Arenibacter algicola: one gene and its partner. The protein of the gene in region 1 binds, or shares a complex with, the protein of each later gene. Links are inferred from orthologs where the notes say so. Each region holds a gene or a part of one and is shown in the gene's direction. Other genes may lie near its edges.

Region 1 (15,901 bases):
TGTGCCTCATGAAGTAATTCACGGACATCGTGGTTTTTTAAGACAATGTAGCGGCATTGAATACAGCACGGAAAAATTTCTTTCCATTTATGCCGCCGACCTTTCCCGCGGAACTGATGGAAGGCTCTGGGTAGTGAACGACCGTGCAGAAGCACCTTCAGGAATGGGATACGCCTTGGAAAATAGGTCTACTACCAGTAGAATTCTCCCAGAGATGTATGCCAAAATGAATGTGAAGCGCCTCTCTGGTTTCTTCAAGGATTTTAACCAGATGCTTGTTGATGCATCCCCATTAAAAAAAGATAATCCCAATATAGCCATATTGACCCCGGGATCCCATAATGAAACCTATTTTGAGCATGCCTATCTCTCCTCCTTCCTGGGCTACCCTTTGGTTCAAGGGAACGACCTGGTGGTAAGGGACGGGTTTGTATGGATGAAATCCTTACAGGGACTTAAACAGATAGACGTTATTTTACGGCGGGTAGATGACGCATTTACCGATCCCTTGGAGCTTAGGGAAGATTCGCAGCTAGGAGTAGCAGGATTATTGGATGTAGTGCGTAGAAAAAATGTTTCCATTATTAACCCTGTAGGTAGCGGGGTAATAGAAAACCCAGGCCTAATCCCTTTTATGCCCGCTATAGCCAAATATCTTCTTAACGAGGATCTGATCCTGCCACAAATTGCATCTTGGTGGTGCGGACAGGAACGGGAAAGAAAATTTGTATTAAATAACCTATCCCAATTGGTGATCAAAAGAATTGACAGGACCAATAGGGAAAGTATACATTTTGCTGAGTTTATGACCACTCAGCAGTTAAATGACCTAAAAAAGGAAATTGAACTAACTCCCTATCGTTTTGTAGCACAGGAGAAAATAAGCTTTTCTACGGCTCCAAATTTAGTTGATGGAACTATAGAGTCTAGAAATTTGGTGACCCGTACCTTCTGTATAGCATCAAATAAAGACTACAGTGTAATGCCCGGTGGACTGGTACGTGTAGCTCCGGACAGGGAAACTATTAGGGTTTCCAACCAAAGGGGTGGCACCAGTAAGGATTTTTGGGTATTGGAAGACAGCCCGGTCAAGGAAGATTTATCCAGGCACTGGCAAAAACGGAGTTCCTTGGCCGCATCCGGCTTAAACGATCTGCCCAGTCTTACGGCTGAAAACTTATATTGGGCAGGACGTTATGTAGGCCGTACTTTGGTCAATGCCCGTTTCTTACGCATGGTCATGAGACAAATGGCCTTGGTACAAAACAAAAATGAAAAACCAGATTCTGTTAAACTCCAAGTCCTGTTCAAAGCGGTTACCCACTTAACGGGCACCTATCCCGGCTTCGCAGAGAAAAGCTCCAAAGGCAAAATGGCCATGGAAGACCCTATGCAGGAAATGTTATCCGTAATACTGGACAAAGACAGGCCCGGGAGTTTAGCGCACAACCTTGCCATGTTTGGCAACTCCTATTATTCCATCCGGAATTTGTGGTCTTCGGATATGTGGCGGGTGTTTGAAAATATTCAAAAAATATGGCAGTCCTTTGAAGAAAGCCAGGACCGTTCCATAAATAAAATCTTAAAAGTACTCAACCAACTCATTACCCGTTTAATCGCTTTTATGGGCCTTATAGAAGAAAGTATTTTAGTGCAACAAGGGTTACTACTGTATTTTATAGGCCTACAATTGGAACAGAGCATGTTGACCATTACAAAATGTCGCTCCCTGCTCACCATTAAATATGAGGAACAGGTAGAATATGACCTCCTGGAGTATTTGTTGACCAGCCATGAAAGCCTTAATATTTACAGATATAGCTATAGATCCCACATTCAATTGGAGCACTTATTGGACCTAGTGGTATTGGACTTGGAATACCCAAGGTCGTTAACATTTATGTTGAACAGAATCCAAAAAGACATTGCGCGTTTACCACATTCCCGAAAGGATAATAATTTAAGCAATTATCAAAAATATATATTTGACGCTTTCTCCAAATTGCGATTGGCGGAATCTTCCAATTTAGTCAAGACTAAATCCGAAACCGACTTTTTTAGGAAAGAACTTGATGAATTATTGGAAACACTCTCGGAACTGTTATACAAAACATCCCAATCCATAAGCAGTACCTATTTTAATCATACGGACAAACAAAATCAATTGGTTACCCAATCCTTTCCTTTTTGATATGATTTTTAACGTTAAACATACTACCAAGTACGAATACAATGCTCCGGTGATTTATTGTCATAATATTGCTACGCTACGACCGCGGGAATCCAAAGGTCAACAGTTATTGGACTATAAAATACAGATAACACCTCAACCCGCAGAAATTTCGGAGCGCATAGATTTTTTTGGCAACTATATTACCCGTTTTTCCATACAAACAGAACATATAGAGTTAAAAGTAACTACAAAAAGCAAAATAGTGCGGGATTATGCCCAGTTCCAAGATTCCTTTTTTTCCGAAGCATGTAGGAGCATTACCTTAGACCAAACCCTTTTAGCTTTAAAAAGTACGGACCCTGCTATATTGGATGCCAGGCAATATATCTTGGAATCTATTTTTATTAGACGTGCCGATGACAGTATACGGGACTATGCCGAGGTTTCCTTTAAAAGAAATCGTTCAGTTTTTGATGCCGCCTATGAACTGATGCAACGTATTTATACCGATTTTCAGTTTGTACCAGGGTTTACCAGTATTTCCACTCCTGTAGCGGAAGTCATGAAGGAAAAAAAAGGGGTTTGTCAGGACTTTGCCCAAATAGCCATTGCCTGCATCCGGTCTGTAGGACTACCTGCAAGGTATGTTAGCGGTTACATAGAAACCGTACCCCCTAAAGGCAAAGAAAAATTGGTAGGAGCGGATGCCTCCCATGCCTGGTTCGCGATTTTTATACCCGGTTTTGGTTGGGTAGATTTTGACCCAACAAACAATCTTATACCCATGGATCAACATATTGTGGTAGGCTGGGGCCGGGATTACTACGACGTACCGCCTTTAAAAGGTGTAGTGTACGGCAGCGGCAAAAGCAGGCTTAAAGTGGCTGTAGATATAGCGGCTGCAATATAAAGTACATGTGCATTGCCGGCTGTTTCAAAAACGGACATTAGGATTTACAACCAATAGACCGGTCGTGGAGCTTTTGTTATTACACTTACAGTTAAACCAACATTGGACCAGACTATAAAGAAAATCATAATCTAAAATTCGTTATGATACCACTTGGTGGTTGGAAAATGACTAATCAGGTTTTTGATTCCCTCCTTTGATATCGGCTTTACCAGGTAACCAGAAAGTTCACTAATTTCTTTGGCCATGGCTATATCATGGGGATTGTTGGAGGATGTTAGCAGGTATATATTAACATCCTTTTTTATTTGGGTTTGAAGTGATTTATATTCCTTGAGAAACTCCCATCCATCCATAAAAGGCATGTTTACGTCCAAAAGGATAATATCAGGAAGATTGGTGGCAGCGCCGAGATTCTGTTTAAGGAAATCCATTCCCTTTTCACCATCGGAAAAAAACTTAATCTTTATGTCTGGACTTATTTCAGCAATGGTATTCTTCATTATAAACTGAAAAATCTCATCGTCATCGATTAGAAAAAAACTTAAGTTATTCATAGCTGTCAAATATTATTTTAAATGTGGTTCCCTTTCCCAATTCACTGTTTACTTCAATATTGGCATTCAATGATTCCAATTGTGTTTTCACCAGAAACAACCCCATACCTTTGCCGGATAGTCCACGATGAAATCTTTTATATAATTTAAAAATATCATTGCCATAGCGATTTAGATCAACCCCTACGCCATTGTCCTCCACTACCAAAACTTTCTTGTCGTTCTCCCATAAGGTACGGATAACAATGACGGACCTTTTGTTGGGATCCCTATATTTTATGGCATTGGATATTAGATTTTGCATTACACTTTGTAAATAGATTTTTGAAAACTTTATTTCGTTCCATGCCGTAAAATCTGTCTTCACTTCTATGGTTTCTTTGTCCAAAGTTTCAACATACAGATCCAAGGTAGCCTCTAATAAAGGCCCCAACGCTATATTTTCCAATTTAACCTGGTCGTCATCGTTCAGAATCCTAACGTAAACGAGAAGATCATCTACCAGGATATTAATAGCATGGGTTACTTTTTGCAATTTAGGAAAATAACTTTCGGCCTCTTCATAATCCTTGGCTTCCTTTAACATGGAAACCAAAGCAGAAACACTTGTAGTAGGAGCTCTTAAGTTATGGGCAACAATATTGTTATAATCCATAAGTTGGGCATTCCGTAACTCTAACTTATTCTGTATAGCTGCCAAAGCGTTGTTTTTATTTTCCAACTCCGTGCTTTTGCTTTCCAGCTCCTTGTTAATTACTTCAAGGGCCTGCATATACTTCTTTTTGGAAGTATCACTTTTCGCCTCAAGATATGACAGACATAAAATAACAGCTATTGCCACTAAATTGATAAGGAATATTGAAAAAATCTCGCTTTTCAGCCTAGCATTTAAAGTATGTGAATCCAGATGTTTTAAAAGTACCCATTTATTATCGGTTTCAATGTCCGCAAATCTATGCTGAACTAGAGGAGTTTGTGCAAGTTCGGTTTTAAAATCCAATTCGGTTTTTATCCACAAATCCCCGTTCTGCAACAAAGAAGTAGTTTCTTTAGTCCTCAATGAATCCACCAACTCAGGATATTCCTCATAAAAGGTAATATTTCTACTCTTTGGAATTAAATGGGCAAACTCCTTTATGCTGTCCTTACTTACAAGGTAATTGCCAAAACGATCCAATAATATAAAGGAATAATGATTATCCTTTTTTAGTATTTCCAGGAACCTTTCTGCACTAAAATTAATGACAACTATGCCCAATTTGTTGCCGAGGGCATCAAATATAGGGGCAACCCCTCGAATCATTGGCTTATATGGAAATTCCAATATCCCATTTTCCTGATTCAGATTTAAGGGGGACAAATAAATTTGACTTTTCTTGAGATCAGTGGACGCCTGATAGTAATCCCTATTTGCCTTATCCTGAAGGGCTACACTCTTTATTATTTTGCCATTGTCCTGTCTATTGAGTCTATAAACCTCCTTTCCTGACAAATTGATAAGCCTGAATTGACTATAACTGTCCATTCCAATAACAAAATCACCAATTTTCTTGTCTAAATGCGCATTCTTGTCCGGATCAAAGTCGCTCTCACTAAAACCATATTGTTCCCAATAATAGAGATTGGCTATCATGGGTTTTAAAAGTTCTACGATAAGTTGTTTTTTATTGGAGAGTTCATCTTGCTGCAAGGAAATCAGCTTTTTGTGCTCCATTTTATATAACCATAAAACAGCCAAAACGCTCAAAATGAGAATTGGGAGGTAGTATTTAACAAACTTTAATAGTAATCTTTTAAGCAAATTTCAAGCTATTAAATGGTTAAACCCAGTGTTGGAATTCAAACACCGGCCAATGCACAAGCAATATATTCGGGGGAAAGTTTTATTGGACCAGTTTAGCAATTTACTGGAAATCAAATATAAGTAAAATTAAATCTCATCAATCATTTTAAATTTTAATCTTATAAAAAAAATAGCCTTCTAAGTCTCGATTAAACCTGACATATCCAAATTCATTTTTTAATGAAGCCTATAGGATAATATATATGAATTGATTTCTAAAGTCCCATTATTTTTACAATAAAGAAATACGAAAATTAGTCCTACTTCATAATTACCTTTAAAAGTTAAAACTATTTTCATACTTTTAATAGGTACTGACATTTAAGGCTTCTATGCTATTATAAACATTTAATAAGGCAATGAAGATCAAGAAAATCCTTTCAAAAGGGACCTCCCGGATACTTCCGTTAATTTGGTGACAAGGGAGTTATTGAACCGGATCTGATGGAACCTAAAGAGTAAAACGCACGTTCAACCATAAATTAATACCCATGAGACCATTGAAAAAAGAAGACATTAAACAAGAGGTTTTTGACCTTTATGATGACTATGCACACAACAGGGTAAGCAGAAGGCTGTTTATGGATAAATTGTCCACCTATGCCGTTGGTGGGTTAACGGTAGCTTCACTACTTAGCTTTATTTCTCCTGATTACGTGAAAAAAATCCAAATAAAGCCCAATGATCCAAAATTAAAATCGGAATATATTCACTACGATTCCCCCAAAGGAGGCGGTTCCATAAAGGGCCTGCTTTCTAGACCGGCCGATACCAAGGCAAAACTTCCAGGAATAATCGTGGTCCACGAAAACCGTGGATTGAATCCGCACATTGAAGATGTAGGACGCAGGGCCGGTATGGCAGGATTCATCTCTTTGGCCCCAGATGCCTTGACACCCCTGGGCGGTTATCCCGGTAATGACGACGATGGCCGTGAGCTGCAAAGCAAGAGAAATCGCGATGAGATGTTGGAAGATTTTATTGCTGCCTTTGAATATTTGAAAGTACACCCGGAATGCTCCGGCAAGGTTGGCGTGGTAGGCTTTTGTTTTGGAGGATGGATTTCCAATATGATGGCGGTAAAGGTTCCTGGTCTAGGAGCTTCCGTTCCTTTTTACGGGGGTCAGCCAACTGAAGATATCGATAAAATAAACGCCCCATTACTGCTTCATTTTGGTGAATTGGATACTCGCGTCAATGAAGGATGGCCCGCCTATGAGGAAGCCTTAAAAAAGCATGGCAAGGAATACAAAGCCTATATCTACCCAAAGGCAAACCACGGTTTTCACAATGACACCACCCCGAGGTATGATCGGGAAGCCGCTGAATTGGCCTGGGGACGGACCATCGATTTTTTTAGGGAAAAACTCGCTTAAGATAAAACTATAAAAACAGTTCCAACAGTCATTACAGTGAAAGCGTACTAAATGATATCATGATATACAGCACAATTAGCACTACCAAAACCGATGCCAGTATGTCCCAAATAGTATAGCTCGACTTGTTTTCCTCTTTTTGTTTTTCCGTAACCGTTCCAAAGGTTAGTCCGGACAATTGTGCTGCCGTAGGGGCCGGATAAAACATACTCACAATAACTGCAATGGCTATACACAAGGCAAAGAAATAAGCCGCGAACACCAACCAATTAACATCCGCTAGGTTAAAAAGAAAACTTCCCTCGGAAAAACTGGATTTCATTATTTCCAGCGTCAATTTGGAAAACCCTATGATCAATCCCCCCACCAAGGTAGCTATGGCCCCATTTGCATTAATGCGTTTATAAAAAATACCCAAAAGAAATACCGCCGTAATCGGTGGAGAAATATAGGCCTGCACATTCTGTAGGTATTCGTATAATCCATCAGAAAGCCGTGTTATAACGGGTATCCACAACAGGCCCAGACCCACTACAAAAAAAGTGGCGGTCCTCCCCGTTTTTACCAATTCCTCCTCAGGTTTTTCAGGTTTTAATTTATTATAAATATCCAGAGTAAACAAAGTGGAACAGGAATTAAATACAGAAGCCAAGGAACTCATCAGTGCAGCCAGCAATCCTGCCGCTACCAATCCGCGAAGGCCGGAAGGCAAAAGGTTACTCATTAGGACTGGAAAAGCTTCATCCGGACTGTTCCAATCCAGTTTTCCCTGAAGTTTAAGCCCCAAGGCCACTACTCCCGGAATTAGAAAAAGAAAAACGGGCATAAGTTTTAGAAGCGCCCCAAAAATACTTCCCCTTCTACCTGCTTTAATACTTTTGGCAGTAAGCACCCGTTGCACAATTACCTGATCTGTACACCAATACCAGATTCCCACAATGGTACTCGTAAGGAATAACGGCAACCAAGGATAATCCGGGTCCGAATTGGGTCGCCACATATTAAAATAATCCACACCAATGGTTTCCTTCAGCTCTCCCCAACCGCCTACAGCTTCAAGTCCCATAACACTTAAGATTCCGGCTCCTACTACCAAAACAATGGCCTGTATGGTCTCTGTATAGACCACCGCACGCATCCCGCCCAAAATAGTGTATAGTCCGGTAAGTGCCACGGTTGCCACAGCACCGATCCAAAATGGTATCCCCAAAAGGGCAGATACCACCACCCCACCTGCATAGATGGTCACGGAAACTTTGGTAAGTACATAGGCAATTAAGGACACAATGGATAGTACCCATCTAGAGCGGGCATCGAAACGTTTTTCCAGAAACTCCGGCATGGTAAAAACGCCACTTCTGGCATAGAAAGGCAAAAACACCCACCCCAACATTAAAACGATCCAGGCGTGGAGCTCATAAATCAACAGTGGCATTTTATCCCCGGCACCATTCCCGGCCAATCCCACTACATGCTCGGACCCAATGTTGGAGGCAAAAATGGAAGCTCCTACCATAAACCACCCAATGTTCCGTCCGGCCAAAAAGTAGTCCTCCGTATTCTTTTGTTTTTGTTTTATTACCCACCAGGCAACCCCCAGCAATATCACAAAATAGGCGCTGATCACCACCCAATCCAATGCGTCCAATCCTTTCATTCTAACTTAATTTGGTTTTCGTTGGTTTATATTATTTGAGATTTTTTTAGATAGCCAAGACAGGAACTTGTTTTAAGTTATACTCTTAAACTGAAAGGCAGGGAGTCCTTTATGGCCACAATTCCTGACTACAAATAAGGACCCAGCCAAGGGTTGCTTCTCCAGTTCCAATTCACTGAGCCCCTTCCTAGCTGAAGTTATATATAGATCTTCCATGGTTTCCCCACCAAAGGCACAGGAGGTAACTTGGGAAACCGGCATGGAAATGGACAATAATTTTTTTCCCGTACCAGGGTCGTAGCGGGCTACCTGCCACCCTCCCCAATGCGCTATCCATAACATTCCCTCGTTATCTATTGTCATTCCATCCGGAAAGCCGTCCTCCTCGGCAATGGTAATGACCGTTCTTTTGTTGGCCAATTCCCCACTTTCCTTATTGTAATCATAAGCCACTACTTTGCGGGTGGGGGAATCTATAAAGTACATAGTTTTGTGATCCAGGCTCCAGGCCAGACCGTTGGAAACGCTAATATTGGATTCCTTTTTCCCAACATTTAATGAAGCATCCAGCACATAAAGGCTGCCAGAAGATTTATCTTCTGCGATGGGCATGGTCCCTGCCCAAAATCGACCTACAGGATCACATTTCCCATCATTAAACCTGTTTTCCGGCATATGTGTTTCTGGGTTCTTTATCATATCGACTTCCCCTGTTTTCCGGTTAATGAACACAAATCCGTCTTTTACGGCTGCGATGTAATTTCCCTTATCGGAAAGTGCCATAGCCCCGATCATTTGGCCAACCGAAATGGTATTCAAAGTATAGGTTATTGAAGACCATTCATGGATATTTCCATTTAAAATATCTACCCAACATATCTTTTTTTTGGAGTCATCCCAAAGTGGACCTTCGCCCAATTCGCATATAATTCCACTAACTACTTCTGGATTCATATTTTTTAAAATCTATTATAATTGATTGTTATAGTATTAAGAATATTCAAGGTGACCATTATTTTTTATAAGGAGACGGACTTACCGATGTCCAACCCCCATCGATCACCAAACTCTGTCCCGTTATGTGTTTGGCGTTATCGGAGATCAAGAACAAAACTGCCTGCGCTATATCATTTACAGATGCAGGTCTGCCCATGGGCGTAATATTTTCCCAGGTCCCAAAATAGTCTTTATCCTTCAAGGTCCTTTCTGTCAAGGTAGCCCCTGGGGCCACGGTATTGACATTTATTTTATAGGGCGATAGCTCTATGACCAAGTTCTTGGCCAACATTTCCAATGCCGCCTTGCTCATCCCATAGGCCGCTAAGTTTTCATGAGCCTGATGACCGGTTACGGACGACATAAAAAGTATAGAACCGCCCAAACCTTGCTTTTTCATTTGATTGGCCGCTGCCTGGGCCAAAAAGAAACTGCCACCCAAATTGACTTTCATCACCTCAAAAAAAGATTCCGACGGATAGCTAAGGAATTCCCCAAAGAGGGTAATCCCTGCATTGGCCACTACTATATCCAATTTTCCAAATTCTTCAACGGCCTTGTCCACCATTTGGTTTATGACCGATATATCCCCTGAATCTCCAGGGAAAGCAATACATTTTCCTTTCTTCCGGTCCATTTTTGCCACTGCCTCCTCAGCGAGAACGACATCCAAATCATTCAAAATAACATTGGCCCCATGGGCAACCAATTGTTTACAGATTTCCAGGCCTATACCCTGCCCGGCCCCTGTCACAATAGCAACTTTATCCTTAAAATCCATAATAGATAGGTGTTCGATTAATGGGAAACCCTAACAACCTCGCTCCCCGATTTTCCCCGTAGAAAATCCATATCCGCTCCCAAATCCTCTTTTTTGCGGATGCCGCCAATTCCCTAAAGCGACCATTGCAGGACATAAGCTTGGACCAGGTATTAAAAATGCCAATTACGGGTTTGTTATTGAATTCCAATTGGAGTATTCCTTGGTTCTTCATCCAGGCTCTATAGACAAATCCGTCTTTAACTGTACGTCCAATCCAGTCGCTGCTGCGCAGCTCTTTCTTGTCCTCGTTTTCCATTGGTTAAATAATTTTTTTGTAAATCCACTAAGATGGGATTCAACCGGATTATAAGGTGAAAAAAGAATATTTCACATTCTTGCTATTTTATGCAGTATATGACCATATTCTCTTTGCAGGCTTCAATATCGTGAACTTTTCCGAATTAAAAACTTCATTTTTTAAGGAATTTGTTGTTTTGATACCAACTAACCGATTTTAGCAAAAATCATTTATAATAAATACTCTGATAATTCTATAGGCACATAAAATAACTCCTATATTTTGGGGGCATAACAATCAAGGGTTATATTTGCATAAAAATTTACGGTTGACAAAATCTTCAATGTTACAACTGTTCGCACAGTCTCCCCAACTGGGAAAACTGAGGGCTACTATTGCCAATTTCCAAGAAAATGCCGCTGCGACCTCAAGCCCTAAAACAAATATAAAAGGCCTAACAGGGTCTGCCCTGTCCTTTGTTATTGCAGAAATATTTCATAAATCCGAAGCTCCATTTTTGTTTATTTTGAACGACAAGGAGGAAGCCGCCTATTATTTAAATGACCTGGAACAACTCTTAGGAGATAATGATGTCCTATTTTATCCAGGTAGTTACAGAAGGCCCTACCAGATTGAGGAAACCGACAATGCCAATGTGCTTTTGCGGGCAGAAGTCCTGAACCGCATCAACTCCAGAAAAAAACCCGCCATCATCGTTACCTACGCCGATGCGCTTTTCGAAAAAGTGGTGACCCGAAAGGAACTGGAGAAAAACACCCTAAAAATTAAACTGGACGATACCCTTTCCCTGGACTTTCTAAATGAGGTACTGTTCGAATACAAATTTAAAAGGGTCGATTTTGTTACGGAACCAGGAGAATTCTCGGTTCGGGGCGGCATCATGGACGTATTTTCCTTTTCCCACGATGAACCGTACAGGATTGAATTCTTTGGGGACGAGGTAGACAGTATCAGGACCTTTGATGTGGAAACGCAATTGTCTACACAAAAGGTCAAAAAGATTACCATCATCCCCAATGTGGAAAACAAGTTCCTAGACGAAAACCGGGAAAGCTTTCTAAAGTACATATCCCCAAACACCCTAATCTTTAGCAAGAACCTGAGTTTGCTCTACGCTAGGTTAGATTCATTTTTTGAAAAAGCAGAAGAGGCATTTACCGAACTGTCCAAGGAAATAAAGCATGCGAAACCACAGGAATTGTTTACCAATTCCGATTTATTGAAACATCAGCTGGCCGATTTTGGCCTTGTAGAGATCGATGGAAGCACTACAACTTCGAGTGATCCGGAAACCATAGTTTTCAATACAAAACCACAACCATCCTTCATTAAAAAATTCGATTTATTAATTGAAAACCTTAACGATAACTACAAAAACGGGTTTACCAATTATCTCTTTTGCGCCACAGACCAACAGGCTAAAAGGTTTCACGATATTTTTGATGAAGTGGGAAAGGAAGTCCATTATAAAACCGTTGTACTTCCCCTATACCAAGGCTTTTTGGACCATGATCTAAAGATAGCCTGTTACACGGACCATCAAATCTTTGAGCGCTATCTAAAATTCCACTTAAAAAATGGCTACGCCAAAAAACAGGCCATTACCCTAAAGGATCTGAACAAATTGGAAATTGGAGACTATGTTACCCACATAGACCACGGTATCGGGAAATTTGGGGGCTTACAAAAGATAGACGTTGAAGGCAAGAAACAAGAAGCTATAAAGCTAATGTACGGGGAAAGGGACATACTTTATGTCAGCATACATTCACTGCACAAAATCTCGAAATTCAATGGAAAGGACGGCGCTCCCCCAAAAATATACAAGCTGGGTTCAGGGGCATGGAAAAAAATCAAGGACAAGGCCAAGTCGCGTGTTAAAAAAATTGCCTTCGATCTTATCCAACTTTATGCCAAGCGAAGGCTGGAAAAAGGATTTCAATACGGTCCGGATAGCTACTTACAGCACGAACTGGAGGCTTCCTTTATTTATGAAGATACTCCGGACCAAAGCAAGTCTACCGAGGACATCAAGAAGGACATGGAAAGCGAAAGACCTATGGACCGACTCGTTTGTGGGGATGTAGGTTTTGGCAAAACGGAGGTGGCAATTAGGGCGGCTTTTAAAGCTGTGGACAATGGCAAGCAGGTAGCAGTGTTGGTCCCTACCACCATTTTGGCTTTTCAACACCACCGTACCTTTTCGGAGCGTTTGAAAGATATGCCGGTTACCGTAGATTACGTAAACCGTTTTAGGACCGCCAAGGAGAAAAAGGAGACCTTGGAAAATCTGGCTGCCGGTAAGGTGGATATTATTATAGGCACCCATCAATTGGTGAACAAAAATGTGAAGTTCAAGGATCTGGGCTTATTGGTTGTGGATGAAGAGCAAAAATTTGGGGTATCGGTCAAGGACAAATTAAAATCCATAAAAGAAAACGTAGATGTACTAACGCTTACCGCCACACCTATCCCAAGAACACTTCAATTTAGTTTAATGGCGGCAAGGGACCTTTCGGTCATCAATACGGCACCGCCCAATAGATACCCTATAGAAAGTGAGGTAATCCGTTTCAGCGAAGAGACCATTCGCGATGCCATTACTTACGAAATCCAGCGGGGCGGACAGGTCTTCTTTATCCACAATAGAATTGAAAATATTAAGGAAGTTGCCGGTATGATCCAAAGGCTGGTGCCGGATGCCAAAATTGGCATCGGCCACGGACAAATGGAAGGCAAAAAATTGGAAACCCTTATGTTGGCCTTTATGAATGGGGAGTTTGATGTATTAATTTCTACCACCATTGTAGAAAGTGGTCTGGATGTTACCAACGCCAACACCATTTTCATCAACAATGCCAATAATTTTGGACTAAGCGATCTGCATCAAATGAGGGGACGTGTAGGCCGAAGCAATAAAAAGGCTTTCTGTTACTTTATTACCCCACCATATGACGTCATGACCAACGATGCCAGAAAAAGAATTCAGGCCTTGGAACAATTTACGGATTTGGGCAGCGGTTTCAATATCGCCATGAAAGATCTGGAAATTAGGGGTGCAGGGGATCTGTTGGGAGGAGAGCAAAGCGGATTTATCAATGAAATTGGTTTTGATGCCTATCAAAAAATATTGGCCGAGGCCATAGATGAACTAAAGGAAAACGAATTCAAGGAACTCTATGAGGAAGTAGGCGGCAAACAAAAAATCTTTGTCAAGGAAACCCAAATAGATTCCGATTTTGAATTGTTGTTCCCTGATGATTATATCAACAATATTACCGAACGTTTAAATCTCTATACCGAACTGAACCAGGTTTCCGATGAGGAAGGTTTACAAAAATTTGAGACGGAATTGGTAGACAGATTTGGGGAGCTCCCTACCCAGGCTGAGGATTTATTAAACTCGGTCCGCATCAAATGGATCGCCAATAGTATCGGCCTGGAGAAAATAGTGATGAAGAAAGGCAAGATGATCGGCTATTTTATAGCGGACCAGCAATCTGATTTTTACCAAAGCAGTTCCTTTACCGCCGTGTTGCAATTTGTACAGGCCCATCCCAACCTTGCCAAACTAAAAGAAAAGCAGACCCGTAATGGTTTGCGCTTATTGTTGGTCTTTGAAAATATCAACACTATAGACAAAGCCTATAAATCAATTCAACCATTCAATTCACTTATTCCCAAAACAGGAATAACAGTCCCAAAAAACGCCCCTATATAGATGAATCCAAAAAACGCATTTTTCCTATTAACCCTTTGTTTCACTTTATTATCGGAGGCCCAACACAGTGTTTCGGGAAATTTATCCCCTGCCGACGATTATAAATGGTTAATTGCCTACAAATTAAATCCGGACCATCAGAATTATATAGCCGATACCGCTGTTAAAAACGGAGCTTTCTCCTTAGATATGCCCGCCAATGCCCAGACGGGTATGTATAGACTGGTATATGCAGTGCCACAGGAGGAGTTTTATTTTGATTTTATCTATAACGGCAAGGAAGATATTGTACTCTCCTTCGATTCCCAAAAAGGCTTGTCTTTTATATCCTCAACAGAAAACCTACTATACGCCCGGTACTTTAATGAAATTCATGGGTTGGAGAAACAAATAACCCAGTTTTATGCGGAACAAAAGAAAGACCGTAACCTGCTTATAAACCTGAACCAAAAATTGGCTGCGGTGCAAAAATCATTCGAGACCCAATCTCAAGGGATGCTCAGCGCACATTTTATATCTGCAAACAGGCCCTACATTTCTTCAGGGTATGAGGATGCCGAAACTTATATGAAACATAAAAGGGAACATTATTTTGATGCCTTGGACTTTAACGATCAGGTACTACAGGGATCAGACTTTTTAAAGGACAAAGTAGTTAATTACGTATTTACGGCCCTGCCAAATCATCAAATTGCCAATAATGAAAAAGAGCCGGTAATAATGGACAATGTGAAGGAATTGGCCCAGGTACTGGAAGATGTAAGCGCTACCAACCAGGTGCAGTTATTTAACAGTCTATGGACTCGGGCGTCCAATGATAATTTAAATAAAGTGGCCGATTTTATCTATGATAATTATCTAAAATCCCTGGCAACAGAAACCAATAAATCCGAACTCATAAAAAAGATCGAAATCCAAAATCGACTTCGATTGGGAGCAGTAGCCCCAGAAATTATCTGGAATGAGGGCAGTATTACCAAAAGGCTTAGTGGTCTTTCCGGAGCAAAAAATTATGTAATTGTTTTTTGGAGCAGCACCTGTTCGCATTGCCTACAGCAACTTCCTGAATTTCACAAGGCCTTAAAGGATATTCCCAATACAAAGGTGCTGGCCATTGGCCTGGAGGATGATGATGTAACCTGGAAAAAGGAATCGGCAAAGCTATCAAACTTTGTTCATGGTATTGCTTTGGGAAAATGGGAAAGTCCGTATGCCGACATATATGATATTCAACAAACCCCCACCTATTATGTTTTGGACAACGAAAAACGTATTGTTGCCAGGCCGGGGGATTACGAAGAGGTTTTGAAATTTTTAAAACACCACGATTAACACACTGCCATTGGAGTCATTGTGATTTCACAATTATAAAATGGAAATAATCTATAACTAACCAATTGCTACATTGATTAGTTGATCCATTTTTACATTACCACATTACAAGGTTTTGAGATCCTTAATTGTCTTAAAGGCCACATCTACCTGTTCATCATTTACGATGATAGTAAATTCATTGGTGGTAGATATTACTTCATAAAGGACGATTCCTTCCCAAGCCAAACGTTGAAAAATAAAGTAATAGATTC
Region 2 (15,331 bases), on another replicon or contig:
TACGGTCATAATAGGCTGCCAATAATCTGTTCCTCCTAAGTATATTTTCTATTTTCAGAGGATCTTGCCCATCCAAAAGATATTCCTTGGCCTTCTCGTAGTCTTCTTTCTGCAAATAACAATCCGCCAATTCCAAGGTGTTTTCTACCTTATCAGACGAGAATTTACCCTTGTTGTACTCATTGATCAAGTTAATGGAATTTTCCAAAAATGGAATGGCAATATCATATTCCTTGAGCAGTGCATGGCATTTACCTATGTTTCCTTCTATAATGGCCTTCAACAAATTGCCTTTGCTAATTTCTTGATCGGTTTTCTCCCTACTAATATCATTGAGGTAGACATCAATAAAACCCTTTGCCTTTTTGTAATAGGTTAAGGCAGTGGGAATGGACATATCCAAAAGAAGATAGTTCCCAACATTGCTCTGATATTCTGCCTGGCCAAAATAATCGTCTTCCCTTATGGTTTTCAGCTTGTCCTTGATATAGTCGTCCATTGCCTTTCTATGGAGTCCAAGGTTGGAGTAGATATCATAGAAAATAACCTTATCTGTAATGCCTAAGTTCTTTTTCTCATTTCTTATTTCAAATTGCCGATCGTATAGCCCCAGTTTAGCATAGTTGTTATCAATAAGATCTAAAAGGATTTTTTTGGATTGCATATCCAAATAATCAATCTTCTTGTACAATTGGTTTGCAATGGCCACACTTTTGCTAAAGTCGCCAATATCATAATAAAGTTGGGATTGCATAAGCTCATATTTGGTTATGCTTGTTGAATCCTTTACTTTTTGGGCATTGTTGTGATAAATGTTTACCGCTGCTTGCCAGTCATAGGCCGAATCCTCTAGATAGCGATTGGGGACGCCAAAGAAATAATCAAATCTTTCCTGTACTCCCTTCTTATTTTGGAACTCCTTAAAATAATCGGGTTTGGTAGAAGGGTCTTGGGCAGACGAATACCAAAAACACAATGAACAAATCATTAATGAAACAAACATTTTATTAAAAGACTTCACCATTGTTCAATTGTTGTCTTAATATTCTATATCCTTTTGGTCTTTTTAATAATTTTTAAACCTTTAGCAAATTGGCACTCAATACTAGAAACGCCAAAGCAGGGTTATTGTTGTACCCCGCATATGTCTAATTACCATCATCATAAATTGGCTGATAATCGCTCAAACCAAATTAATGGATTTGTGTGCAAGTTAACCATTATTTTATCCTACAATTTTTGCCGAAAGTAAGATTTAAAATAAAAAAGGCAATACAATTAATTTGCACAGCCTTTTTATATATGTAATGATAAGATTTGGGACTCTTTATCAGCTCAAAAGTATGTTGTAGAAATGTGAATTTTGGAATTTTGTTGTGTAATACCTAGATCTTGTTGTGAAAGCCGGAAATTGAAGATATTCTTGTATTTCATCGATAAAAATATGCATTTCATCGGATAAAAGGCTTATAAGGGAAACCTTACAATTAGAAGATATTAATCCTATTCAAACTAAAAATTTCTGATGGGTTAAAGCTCTACACATTTAAAGAAGGAAGGGAAAATCGGTTTCAATAATTTTATTTGAGAACAAAAAGCTCCTGAATACAATATACCGGATACGGCAATTGCTGCCTATTAATGGTGCTGTTTTAATTATTTACTTTTTTTAATTGATTTTTCAGCTCATCCATAGATTCCTGCAATTGTCTGAGCAATCCCTTTTCGGAGGTGGCATCCACACCGAAGGTTATTTTGCTACTAACTTGCCAAAGCTCTTGTATGTCTTCCGTATTAACGCTGTATGGAGGGTAGTTTTCATTCAACGATATTAGGGAAATTACAGCAGGATTGGGAGATTTTTCAATTTTTTTCACCAAAACGGCGTCCTGTAATACCACAACATAGATCTTATTAGGACTAATATCCTTTAGACCTTCAACGGCTCTGGCCAATACCCATTCCCCTGGCTTTAGATTGGGCAACATACTGTCCCCTTCAATTTGGAAACCTCTATAAGTGGCATTTCTGAATTCTGGCAAGGGAATATCAAAGGCAGGTAGCTGTTTGTACCAACTGGTGTCCTGAATATTTTGAGGATATCCGGCTGCGGCTTTGGCATTTACCAATACCATATTCTCGTTTTCTGATGAATTTACCGTAACCACCTTTGGAATAACACTGATATTTGTAACCGCTAGATACTTTTGGGAACTTTCACCAAATAGCCAAAGAGGATTTATTTTAAATTGTTTGAGCAGTTCCGCCACTACTTTTCCCGATAATTTGGTACGGCCCCTTTCTATGTCCGCCGTAGTATTTGATATTCCGAGCAAGTTGGCAAAATCAGATTGGGTATACCCCAATTCCCGGCGTAGATCGGTAAAACGCTTTGTCACAATTTCCATATCCTCATTCATAGTACAGGTTTTAAATTCATTTAGTTGAATTAGACATACCCATTATTTATTGAAATGACCATATCTAATAATTTCAAATATACGGATTTTGGAATATATCCAAAAAATTTCTTGGACTATTTCCATAATTAGGAAATAATCCATATATTTGGAATAATTACAAATATTAAATTATGACTTTGGACGATTTGCATCAAAAATTAAGTAACGTAGCTTTTTCCGGGATGGAGGATAATTACTTTGTTTCGGTTAACTCTAAGAAAGGGAATGGTTCAACCAAAGGTCATATGGTAAAAACGACTAGAAGGCGTTTAAAAAAGGAATTAAGTGTGCAACTCAGTTTATTCGATTAATTATGGAAAATCCTAAGGTTTTAATTTACGATGGCAGTTTCAATGGTTTTTTAACTACGGTGTTCAAAATTTTTGAAGAGAAAATACCGGTAGTGAACATCCAAAAAAATAAGGATCTTCAAAAAGGACTGTTTTCGGAGGCAATAATGGTATTTACCCAGATGGATAGGGCAAGACGGGTTTGGAACAGTATACAGAACAAAAGCAATTCAGCCATTAAGTCCATATACTTTGCTTTTCTGAGCGAAACCAAAGGCATTGAACTTCTACTCTACCAGTATATCCGTTCCATGTATGCCCATCCCAATGAAAACCCTATTGAAGGAATGTCCGAAATTATTTTAAAAATTCAGCAACATTCCAGAATGGTGGCTCGGGAAAAACATAGAATAGAAGCCATTGCAAACTTTGAAATATCACAAGATCAGGTCTACTTCTCCAATGTGTCCCCTGGGTTTGATGTGTTACCGCTTATTTCCAAATACTTCAGGTCAAAATTTCATGGTCAGGAATTTATGGTATATGATCAAAAAAGAAAGTATGCCATTTATTACAACCTTTATACTGTCGAAATTATTTCCTTGGAATTGTCGGTTTATGATTGCACCGGAGACCTTTCCCATACCAACATAAAACAACTGATAAATAATAAATTGCACTCACATTCACGCTATTCCAGAAAACCCGAGATGGCCGATATGGGTGAAAAGGCGGCAGTATAATTAACATGCGCGTTTATTTTTCACAATGTTTTAAATTAATCCCACTCTTCCTTGTTTTAGGGATATTACTAAGTGCCTTCAATTAATGGTAAAGAATTTACAGTAATGACTTTCAGATTGACTTACTTGGTTTTTTCGCCCACAAAATTATCGCTCTGATTTTTAAATAGCACGTTAAATGTGGTTAGGCTGCCGTAAATTCGGGTTATATACTGTTGTAGGTCAACCTTTTCCTGATCATCCAAATTATTACTACTGTTTATTTTCTGTTCCATTACCCGAATTCTGTCCCTGACCATTACTATTTTGTGAAAAAAGGTATCTATTGGAATTTCTTTTTCGGATAAGTTGGCATCGCCAGGTTTTAAAACCAGGTTTCCGCCTTTCCATTTGTCGGCAATTGGAGTGATGGAACTTGCATCGCTCCAGCGCTTTAATATAGAAATCAATGACTGTTCCACTTCGGAAAAACTAATGGTATCCACTTCGTCCTCCACTGCCTCTATCACTTCAAAATCAGAATCCAAATCTATGGTTTCCAAACCATTGTCCATGAAGGTAACCCAATAATGTTTGGACGTAACATTGGTTACTACCCCTTTTCCGTATTCGCTGTGATTAATCCTGGAACCTATTCCTAAAAGCTGCATTTAAAAATATTTTAAAGTTAAGAACGCTAATTTATAGCTAAGCTTTTAATCTACAAAAAACTAAATAGCACCTACTTCCTTTTTAGGAGTCAAAGTCGTAACTTCGCACATTGCTAATGAAAATGATTAATTACGAAGAGAATATTGAGGTCAAAGGCGCTCGTGTGCACAACCTTAAAAATATAGATGTCACCATTCCCCGTGAAAAGCTGGTCGTTATTACCGGACTGTCCGGAAGCGGCAAATCATCCTTGGCCTTTGATACCATTTATGCCGAAGGTCAAAGACGGTATATTGAGACTTTTTCTGCCTATGCCCGACAGTTTCTGGGTGGCTTGGAGCGGCCTGATGTGGACAAGATCGATGGTCTGTCACCAGTAATTGCCATTGAGCAGAAGACCACTTCAAAATCTCCTAGGTCAACAGTGGGTACCATTACCGAAATCTACGATTTCCTCAGACTTTTATTTGCCAGGGCCGGTGATGCCTACAGTTACAATACTGGGGAGAAGATGGTCAGTTATGATGATGCACAGATAAAGGAATTGATCATATCCTCTTACAACGGTAAAAAGATAAACGTTCTAGCTCCTATCATCAAGTCCAGAAAAGGTCACTATAGGGAGCTTTTTGAGCAGATTGCCAAGCAAGGCTTTGTTAAGGTAAGGGTAGATGGGGAAATAAAGGATATTGTAAAGGGCATGAAAGTGGACCGTTATAAGACCCATGATATTGAGATAGTTATTGACCGACTCAAAATTGAGGAGAGTACCGAATTGGACAAACGTATTTCGGAAACAATTAATACGGCCATGTACAGTGGAGAAAATGTACTCATGATTTTGGAAGAAGGGAAGGTCGAACCCCGTTATTTTAGTAGGGATTTAATGTGCCCCACTACTGGAATTTCATACCCTTCTCCCGAACCCAATACCTTTTCTTTTAATTCCCCAAAGGGCATGTGTCCCGATTGTAATGGGCTTGGACATATTTATGAGGTAAATGAAAATAAAATTTTCCCAAACAAAAACCTTAGCATCAAAGGGGGTGGCATTGCACCTTTGGGCGAATATAAAAATTCTTGGGCCTTTAAACAGATAGAAACTATTGCGCAGCGATATAATTTTGAACTTACCACCACAATTGCCAAAATCCCTGAGGAAGCCATTGGAGTGTTGCTCTATGGTGGTAAGGAAAGTTTTGAGGTAGATTCAAAAACTTTGGGAGTAAAGCGCCTTTACAAAATAGATTATGAAGGCATATCCAATTTTATCAAAAGTCAATTTAATGAGGCCAACTCCACCTCTATCAAACGTTGGGCCAAGGAATATATGGACAAAATTAAATGTCCAACTTGTGGAGGCACTAGGCTAAAACAAGAATCCCTAAATTTTAAAATAGACAACAACAATATTGCCGACCTATCCAATTTGGATATTGCGGAATTGGCGGATTTCTTTAACGGTCTGGAAAAAAAATTGGAGGGCAACCAATTAAAAATTGCCGAGGAAATTATAAAGGAAATAAAAACAAGGGTTCAATTTCTATTGGATGTAGGCTTGGACTACCTCTCCCTAAATAGAAGTAGCAAATCCCTTTCTGGGGGGGAAGCGCAGCGTATTAGATTGGCAACCCAAATTGGGTCGCAATTGGTAGGCGTTCTTTATATTCTGGATGAGCCCAGTATTGGTTTGCACCAAAGGGACAATGAACGGTTGATAAAGTCCCTGGAATCGCTTAGGGACCTTGGTAATTCTGTAATTGTGGTAGAGCATGACCGCGATATGATAGAACGTGCAGACCACGTTATAGATATTGGGCCAAAGGCAGGAAAGCATGGAGGGGAAATAATTTCGGAAGGGAAACCCGATGCCCTAAAAAACCATCATACTTTAACGGCAGATTATATTTCAGGTAAATTAAAAATAGAAGTTCCAAAAAAGCGGCGTGAAGGAAATGGAAACAGTCTGGAAATATCTGGCTGTTCCGGAAATAATCTTAAAAATGTTTCGGTAAGTTTTCCTTTGGGAAAAATGATCGGGGTAACGGGAGTTTCGGGCAGCGGAAAATCTACCTTGATCAACGAAACCCTATACCCCATTTTAAATGCCTATTATTTTAATGGAGTTAAAGTTCCTATGCCCTACAAGAAAATTAAGGGCTTGGAACATATAGATAAGGTCATAGATATTAACCAGTCTCCTATAGGAAGAACACCAAGGTCCAATCCCGCTACCTATACCGGCGTCTTTAGTGAAATCAGGTCCCTTTTTGCCAAAACACAGGAAGCCTCTATTAGGGGTTACAAGCCAGGTCGTTTTAGTTTTAATGTTACCGGAGGGCGTTGTGAAACTTGTCAAGGCGGAGGACTAAGGGTAATAGAAATGAATTTCCTTCCAGATGTTTATGTTGAATGTGAGACCTGTAATGGGAAACGCTTTAACAGGGAAACCTTGGAAATAAGGTATAAGGGCAAATCTATTGCCGATGTACTTGAAATGACTATTAACGAGTCTGTGGAATTTTTTGAGAATATTCCCAAGATCTATCGCAAATTGAAAACTATACAGGATGTTGGGTTGGGATATATTTCCTTGGGCCAGCAATCTACCACCCTATCCGGTGGAGAAGCGCAACGTATAAAGTTGGCTACGGAACTATCCAAAAGGGATACCGGTAATACCTTTTATATATTGGACGAACCTACAACAGGCCTGCACTTTGAAGATATCAGGGTTTTGATGCACGTACTTAATAAGCTTGTGAACAAGGGAAATACCGTTCTGGTAATTGAACATAATATGGATGTTATAAAAATGGTAGACCATATTATCGATATAGGTTACGAAGGCGGTCGCAATGGTGGTATGGTAGTTGCGGAAGGAACTCCCGAGGAAGTAGCCCTCGATAAAAAGAGTTACACCTCAAAATTTTTAAGAAAAGAATTAGGTTTGTGAAATTAACCGTCAATTAAAGATACTTTTTTCTTCAAAACAACTTTATAGCGTTATGACAAAGAAAGCCTTAATTGATTATAGATAATATTCTAACATGAGAAAAGAACAGCATCACAAAGGATGGAATGAGATAAAAACAAACGATTCCTGGGCCCTATTCAAGATTATGGGCGAGTTTGTGAACGGATTTGAAAAAATGAGTTCCATCGGACCATGCGTTTCCATCTTTGGGTCCGCACGTACAAAGCCAGGGGACAAATACTATGAATTGGCAGTAAGTGTGGCCAAGAGTATTGCCGAAGCCGGTTATGGAATTATCACTGGCGGTGGTCCAGGAATAATGGAGGCAGGGAATAGGGGCGCACATTTGGCAGGTGGCACCTCTGTTGGTTTAAATATTGATTTGCCTTTTGAGCAACATGACAATCCTTATATAGACGGGGATAAAAGTTTGGATTTCGATTATTTCTTTGTCCGTAAGGTTATGTTCGTAAAATATTCCCAAGGCTTTGTGGTCTTGCCAGGAGGTTTTGGTACGTTGGATGAACTTTTCGAAGCAATTACACTTATACAGACCAACAAAATAGAAAAATTTCCCATTATTTTGGTGGGCTCAGAATTTTGGAAAGGATTGTTGGATTGGATAAAGGATGCCATGCTGAAAATGGGGAACATTAGTCCCAATGATTTGGATCTGATACAAATAGTTGACACGGAAAATGAAGTGGTGGACATAATAGATTCCTTTTACAAAGGAAATATATTGAGCCCTAATTTCTAAACACAGGATTTTTGAAAAAGTTGGTATACATACGGAAACCTATTTTATTGTTGATAATTTTATGTGTCAACGGTCTTTCCATGGCCCAGCATTCCAATAAACTTAAGGCCACCTTGGATGCCGAAAGTAAAACGTTCAATATACAACAGGAAATTATTTATGAAAATAATTCCAAGGATACCTTGGAGTTAATTTACTTAAATGATTGGGCCAATGCCTATGCCAATAAGAATACTGCTTTGGCCAAAAGGTTTTCTGAAGAATTTAAGAAAGGGCTGCATTTGGCCAAGGATGTAGAAAGGGGAAATACCAAAATTACAAGTACCGTTGATGATAATTACCAAGGTCTGGATTGGGAATACGCCCCTGGAAAGGACATTATTAAAATTAATCTGAACCATCCACTACCCCCAAAGGAATCCACTAAAATATTTATTACCTATAAGGTAAAATTACCTTCGGATAAATTCACTACCTACGGATATGATAACAGGGGCGGCTATTATCTAAAGGACTGGTACCTTACCCCTGCCGTTTATGATGGGGAATGGCACTTATATTCAAACAAAAACTTGGAAGACCTTTATACGGATATGGCCAATACGTCCATAGAACTCATTATACCTGAAAATTTATTTGCTGTCTCCAATTTTCATGAATTGGGAAAAAACCAAGTAGGAAATATTCAGCATATTTATCTACAGGGGATTAATCAAAAAAGTGGGGAGATAATAATAAGGCCGTACAATCAATTCGTAAAGCATGTAACGCCGGAAATAACTATTTTGACCGACTTGCAGTCACCGAAGTACGATGAAATATCTTCCGGAATATCTATAAACAAGGTATCTAAGTATATCTATGAAAATTTGGGCGATTTTCCACATAAACAATTATTGGTCTCGCAACTGGATTATGATAAGGATCCCTTGTATGGAATTAACCAACTCCCCAGCTTTATTAGACCCTATGAGGAACAGTTTCAATTTGAAATGAAGTTTCTAAAAACAGCTCTCAATAGTTTTATAAAGGAAACAATGTTCCTGGATCCAAGAAACGAAAAATGGGTTACCGATGCAATTTTGAATTATCTTATGATCGGTTTTGTGGAGGAATACTATCCAGATCAAAAACTGTTGGGCAAATTATCCAGTATTTGGGGTGTACGGAATTTTCATTTGGCCAAAATGAATTTTAACGAACAATATCCTCTGCTCCATATGCTGTCGGCCAGAAGAAATATTGATCAGTCCCTCACTACTCCCAACGATTCTCTTGTAAAATTCAATCAAAAAATAGCCAACAGGTACAAGGCTGGATTGGGATTGGCATATTTGGCCGATTATACCGGCAAAGAACACGTAGACCGCAGTGTGAAAGAATTCTACATAAACTATAGATTAAAACCATCCACAGCGGCAGATTTTAAATTTATAGTTGTGGAAAACTCGGATAAGGATATCAATTGGTTTTTTGATGAATATGTGTCCACAACCCAAAAAATCGACTTCAAAATAAAGAAGGTGCGAAAAATGGAGGATTCGTTGGTGGTCATTTTAAAAAATAAAGAAGGCACCAATGTACCTATTTCACTTTTTGGGATAAAAAATGATACCGTAGTTTCAAATTACTGGTTTACGGATATTACCGATCAACAGGCCTTTAGAATTCCAAAGAACGGCGAAGATCGTTTGGTTTTAAATTATGATCAAACCATCCCGGAATTTAATCAACGGGATAATTGGAAATCCTTGAACGGCTTCTTTTCAAGTAACAAAAAACTGAAATTTCAATTTTTTAAGGATGCCGAAGACCCCTATTACAATCAGGTGTTTTATGTTCCGGTCTTGGGATTCAATAAGTATGACGGACTTTCTCCGGGCATGAGATTACACAACAAGACCTTATTGGAAAGGCCGTTCGTTTTTGATCTGGCCCCTTCCTATGCCCCTAATGAAAAGACTTTTGTAGGTTATGGTAAATTTAATTTTCGTAAATACCACGGTAAAAGCGGTCTATATGTTACCAACTATTCCCTAAGGGGGTCTACCTCACATTTCCAGGAAAATTCCCGCTACAGTACGGTGAGTCCTTCTATAGGTTTTGGCTGGAGGCCCAGTAATCTTTTACTTAATAAAAGGGAGGCCCTGATTTTTAGGTCTATAAGTGTATTTAGGGACATAGATCCAAATCTACAGAGTCTGGGATTGGAAACAGATCCGGATTATAATGTGTTCAATGCAAAATATTATAATACAACCAATAACATAATCAATTATCTATCTTGGTCCGTAGATGCACAGTATTCCAATAAATTTACCAAGCTTGCGTATGAATTGGAATATCGAAAACTGTTTGAGAACAATAGGCAGTTTAATTTACGTTTTTTCGCTGGTAAGTTCCTTAGAAATGAAACGGCCGGCAGTACAGAATTTTTTAGTTTTGCCCTTGATAGGCCCACAGACTATCTGTTCGATTATGAATATTTGGGAAGATCGGAAGGTTCGGGGATCTATAGCCAACAAATTATAGTTGCCGAAGGCGGTTTTAAATCCAAATTGGAAAACCCCTTTGCCAATGATTGGATGGCAACCATTAATACCAGTGTAAATATTTGGCGATGGATAGAACTTTACGGCGATATGGGTTTTATAAAGAATAAAGGGTTAAAAGAGCGTTTTGTTTATGACTCCGGTATTCGCTTAAATTTGTTGACAGATTATTTTGAACTTTATTTTCCATTATACTCGAACAACGGTTGGGAGATTTCACAACCACAGTACGATCAAAAAATCAGATTTGTTATAACCTTTAGCCCAAGGACTTTAACCGGGTTATTTACTAGGAAATGGTTCTAAATTATTGATGCATTCTCAAATATCGAATCTATTTTTACGATATTCTCAATATTTAAAAATACACTTCAATTTTCTTTAAGGAATTATTAATTATTATCCTCTTGTATAGGTTGCAAAAACCATATTGATTTGATATTTTTGCGATAAACCATCAATAGCGTAATGAATATAGATTCCAAGTCAAGCAACGATATTTCATTTGACGATTTTCAATTACAAATATTGAAAGACTATGAAATTGCAGTTACTAGCAGGGAATGTAGCCTATTGGGCAGAAGGGAAGTTCTGACCGGAAAAGCTAAATTTGGAATTTTTGGAGATGGTAAGGAGCTTCCGCAATTGGCCATGGCCAGATCTTTTAGGGATGGGGATTTTAGGAGTGGCTATTACAGGGATCAAACTTTTATGATGGCTTTGGGACTGCTTTCCCCAAAGGAATTTTTCCATGGTCTATATGCAACGACCGATATAACTAAAGAAACCATGAGTGCCGGAAGGCAAATGGGTGGTCACTTTACCACCTTTAGTCTAAACGAAGACGGCAGTTGGAGAGACCTCACCAAACAAAAAAATAGTAGTGCAGATATTTCTTGTACTGCCGGACAAATGCCTAGATTGTTAGGTTTGGCCCAGGCATCAAAAATATACAGGAACGTAAAGGTTAAATCCAGTGCCAAATTTTCGGATAATGGCAATGAAGTAGCCTGGGGGACCATTGGTAATGCCAGTACCAGTGAAGGTGTTTTTTTTGAAACCATAAATGCGGCAGGGGTATTACAAGTGCCAATGGTAATTAGTATTTGGGATGACAACTACGGCATTTCCGTTCACGCAAAACACCAGACCACCAAGGAGGATATATCAAAAATATTAATTGGTTTTCAAAGGGACAAGAACCATGAGGGCTATGAGATATTAAAAGTGAAGGGTTGGGATTATACGGCCTTGATCCACGCTTATGAAAATGCCTCCGATATTGCTAGGGACGAACATGTGCCGGTAATAATCCATATTACCGAACTAACGCAACCGCAAGGACATTCTACTTCGGGTTCCCATGAGCGCTATAAGAGTGAGGAGCGTTTGCAATGGGAAAAGGACAATGATTGCAATAAGCGCTACAGGGAATGGATATTGGAAAATAAAATTTCAACAGAAGAGGAGTTAAAATCGCTTGAAAAGAATATTAAGAGACAGGTTCGAAGCGCTCGTAAAGAGGCTTGGGAAGAATTTTTGACACCCCATAAGGAACAGAAAAAAGTATTGGTGAACTTATTGGAAAATGCTGCCAATTCCAGTATGAACAAAATTTTTATCACCAAATTAAAAAACGATTTAATAGCTATAGAAGAACCTATAAAAAAGGATATGGCTTCCAAGGCCAGAAAGGCGATGCGATATTTGCTGGGAGAAAGCAGCAAGGAAAAAGATCTTTTGGCTGCTTGGACCAAGAATTTTTTAGAGGAATCCCAAACCAAGTTTAGTTCCCATTTATATAACGAACAAAGCAACAATGCGTTGAGTGTTCCTGAGGTGAGGCCTACTTTTGATGAGGATCCCGAGCAAGTGGATGGAAGAATTATCCTTAGGGACAATTTTGATGCTCTTTTTGAAAGGTATTCCCAAGCATTGATTTTTGGGGAAGACAGCGGAGCCATAGGTGATGTTAATCAGGGATTGGAAGGATTGCAAAAGAAATATGGGGAACTCCGGGTTGCCGATGTTGGGATTAGGGAGGCCAGTATAATTGGGCAAGGAATAGGAATGGCGCTGAGAGGTTTGCGCCCCATTGCGGAAATTCAATATTTGGATTATATATTTTATGCGCTTTTTACATTGACCGATGATTTGGCAACACTACTTTATAGGACCGTTGGGAAACAAAGGGCACCATTGATCGTGCGGACGCGTGGGCACCGACTGGAAGGAATTTGGCATTCGGGTTCGCAAATGGGTGGATTGATCCACTTGTTGCGCGGCATGTATATTCTAGTACCAAGGAATATGACCAAGGCAGCTGGTTTTTACAACACCCTTATGAAGGGAAACGAGCCGGCCTTGTTGATCGAGAGTTTAAATGGGTACCGCTTAAAAGAGCCCAAACCCAATAACCTTGGGGATATATGCACCCCGATTGGAATAGTTGAAGTAGTTAGAGCTGGAACGGACATTACTTTATTGTCCTATGGTTCTACCCTTAGAATAGTGATGCAAGCCGCTGAAGAACTTAGGGAAGTGGGTATCGATGCTGAAGTTGTGGATGCCCAGAGTCTATTGCCTTTCGATTTACGTCATGACGTACTTAAGAGCATTAAAAAAACAAGTAGGTTGTTGGTTATAGATGAAGATGTACCTGGAGGCTGCTCCGCCTATCTGACACATGAAATTATTGAGAAACAAGGTGCGTATAAATATTTGGACAGTGCTCCCCAGACCCTTACCGCAAAGGCACATAGACCGGCTTATGCCACAGATGGGGATTATTTTTCCAAGCCTAACGCCGAGGATATTTTTGAAAAGGTTTATGGCATAATGCACGAGTCCAATCCTACGGATTTTCCTAAATTGAGATAACCCTAGCGTTATTTTGAAGTTTCTAAATATGGACTATCATAATTCCTTTTGTTATTCAGAAACTAATAGTTACTTTTATACGCTTTAAATCTATTAATTCTTAATAAAACCTACTCCCTCCCAAATGAAAGACCTAGGCCTACTATTTCTACGCATTTCTTCGGCTATTTTAATGATAACCCACGGACTACCTAAATTTCAAAAGTTAATTAGTGGTAATTTTGAATTTGGTGACCCCATTGGTATTGGTGCTGCCCCTTCCCTATTCCTTGCGGTTATAGGGGAATTTATTTGTCCAATTCTGATTATTATTGGTTTTAAAACGCGTTGGGCCACAGTTCCTACAATTATAACCATGTTTGTTGCTACATTTATCGTACATGCTGCAGATCCCTTCAATGTAAAAGAAAAGGCCGTTTTATTTTTAGTTGCCTTTATATCGATACTTATGTTGGGTCCAGGAAAATATAGTTTGGATAAGAAGTAAATCTGACTGTATTAAGTCTTTTACTGCCATGGCCTATCAGTTCCCTGGGTTGATAGTATATAGGTTTTTCCTGTAAAGGGGCCATTCAACCCATTATGAGTTTAGAATATTTTGATCAATAGTTCCTTTAGCAAGTCCGCCTGCGAAATATTGGAGCCAACACCTTTGCCCTTAACATCCAATTCCCTTAAACTGGAAATAATTTCACTAACGCGCCTCATGGGATAATTTCTTGCCGCCGTCTGAATTTCAGAAACAAAAAATGGCCTTATACCCAAGGCGGAGGAAACACTCTTTGGCGAGTGATCCTTTAAACCGTGATAAGAAAGCAACTGTATAAAAAAGGAGTACAAAAGGGTTATCGTAAGTACAAACGGATTGTCCTTTGGATTCTGCGCAAAATAATTGACAATTCTTGTTGCTTTTTCAACGTCTCTCTCCCCTATTGCTTTTTTAAGTTCAAAATTGTTATAATCCTTACTAATTCCAATATTGGATTCAATGGCTTCCGGATTAATTTCAACACCTTTTGGGACAACCAAACACAATTTCTCAAGTTCCTTATCTATCTTGCCCAAATCGGTCCCAAGGAACTCTACCAAAAGATTGGCCGCCTTGAAAGTAATTCCATAACCCCTAGAATGCAAGGATTTCTTAATCCATTCCCCTACTTGATTTTCGTAAAGTTTTTTGCCTTCAAAGATTACCCCCGATTTTTTAATGGATTTATATAACTTCTTACGTTTATCCAGTTTATTGTATTTATAGCACAATACAAGGATGGTGGAAGGTTGGGGTTGATCGGCATAGGAAACCAGGTTTTCTATGGTGCGGGATAAATGTTGTGCCTCCTTTACGATAACCACTTGGCGTTCTGCCATCATAGGGTATCTCTTGGCATTGCTAACGATGTCCTCAATCGTGATTTCCTTACCGTAAAGTATAACCTGATTAAATCCGCGTTCTTCTTCCGTTAGGGCATTTTTTTCAATATACTCCGCTATCTTATCAATATAGTATGGCTCTTCGCCAGTCAGAAAATAGATTGGTGCTATATTTCCGTTTTTTATATTGCTTACAATTTGTTTTACCTCATCCATCTAAAAAAAATCATCAACTTTGCACAATGCAACCATTAAACTATCCGTCCTATCCCTTTCGATTCAAAAATAGGGAAAATAAAATCTATATTTTTGATGTCATACGCAAAAAATTTGTGGTTCTACAACCTGAAGAATGGGTAAGACAGCACGTAGTGCATAATCTAATTTCGGACAAGAATTATCCTAAGGCGCATATCAATGTTGAAAAGCAATTGCTTATTAATAATCTTAAAAAAAGATATGATGTGGTGGTCTTCAATCCCAACGGGAGTATTCAAATTCTTGTAGAATGCAAATCGCCTGATATTAAAATTGACCAAGTGGTTTTTGATCAAATTGCCCGTTATAACCTTTTGCTAAAAGCCAAATATTTAATGGTCACCAACGGCTTGGATCATTTTTTTTGCAGTATGGATTTCGAGAGGG

What was found.
Region 2: the proteins of mfd (region 1) and uvrA are in contact, whole or in part, in a crystal structure (PDB 4DFC), measured with the Escherichia coli proteins. The link is inferred for Arenibacter algicola from one-to-one orthologs.

Annotation. Positions count from the first base shown.
Region 1 is NZ_JPOO01000001.1:245,418-261,318, reverse strand. Bases 10,521-14,515 are described here. They hold mfd (transcription-repair coupling factor), read left to right. Parts: upstream 10,521-10,916; coding sequence 10,917-14,315; downstream 14,316-14,515. Other genes in these bases: U735_RS0101050 (thioredoxin-like domain-containing protein), read left to right, coding at 14,316-14,515; U735_RS0101060 (hypothetical protein), read right to left, coding at 10,521-10,591. In the rest of the region: U735_RS0101105 (circularly permuted type 2 ATP-grasp protein), read left to right, coding at 1-2,191; U735_RS0101100 (transglutaminase family protein), read left to right, coding at 2,193-3,083; U735_RS0101095 (response regulator), read right to left, coding at 3,215-3,640; U735_RS24840 (sensor histidine kinase), read right to left, coding at 3,633-5,354; U735_RS0101080 (dienelactone hydrolase family protein), read left to right, coding at 5,975-6,859; U735_RS0101075 (sodium:solute symporter), read right to left, coding at 6,891-8,516; U735_RS0101070 (SMP-30/gluconolactonase/LRE family protein), read right to left, coding at 8,589-9,470; U735_RS0101065 (SDR family NAD(P)-dependent oxidoreductase), read right to left, coding at 9,529-10,293; more of U735_RS0101060, read right to left, coding at 10,283-10,520; more of U735_RS0101050, read left to right, coding at 14,516-15,647; U735_RS0101045 (aspartate kinase), read right to left, coding at 15,753-15,901. UniProt on the Escherichia coli protein: Couples transcription and DNA repair by recognizing RNA polymerase (RNAP) stalled at DNA lesions. Mediates ATP-dependent release of RNAP and its truncated transcript from the DNA, and recruitment of nucleotide excision repair machinery to the damaged site.
Region 2 is NZ_JPOO01000003.1:190,335-205,665, reverse strand. Bases 3,878-7,302 are described here. They hold uvrA (excinuclease ABC subunit UvrA), read left to right. Parts: upstream 3,878-4,267; coding sequence 4,268-7,102; downstream 7,103-7,302. Other genes in these bases: U735_RS0111010 (LOG family protein), read left to right, coding at 7,197-7,302; U735_RS0111020 (hypothetical protein), read right to left, coding at 3,878-4,145. Also shown: U735_RS0111045 (sensor histidine kinase), read right to left, coding at 1-988; U735_RS0111040 (XRE family transcriptional regulator), read right to left, coding at 1,653-2,420; U735_RS25755 (hypothetical protein), read left to right, coding at 2,594-2,773; U735_RS0111025 (TIGR03915 family putative DNA repair protein), read left to right, coding at 2,776-3,495; more of U735_RS0111020, read right to left, coding at 3,618-3,877; more of U735_RS0111010, read left to right, coding at 7,303-7,883; U735_RS0111005 (gluzincin family metallopeptidase), read left to right, coding at 7,895-10,741; U735_RS0111000 (alpha-ketoacid dehydrogenase subunit alpha/beta), read left to right, coding at 10,904-13,315; U735_RS0110995 (DoxX family protein), read left to right, coding at 13,440-13,802; holA (DNA polymerase III subunit delta), read right to left, coding at 13,904-14,902; U735_RS0110985 (type I restriction enzyme HsdR N-terminal domain-containing protein), read left to right, coding at 14,929-15,331. UniProt on the Escherichia coli protein: The UvrABC repair system catalyzes the recognition and processing of DNA lesions. UvrA is an ATPase and a DNA-binding protein. A damage recognition complex composed of 2 UvrA and 2 UvrB subunits scans DNA for abnormalities.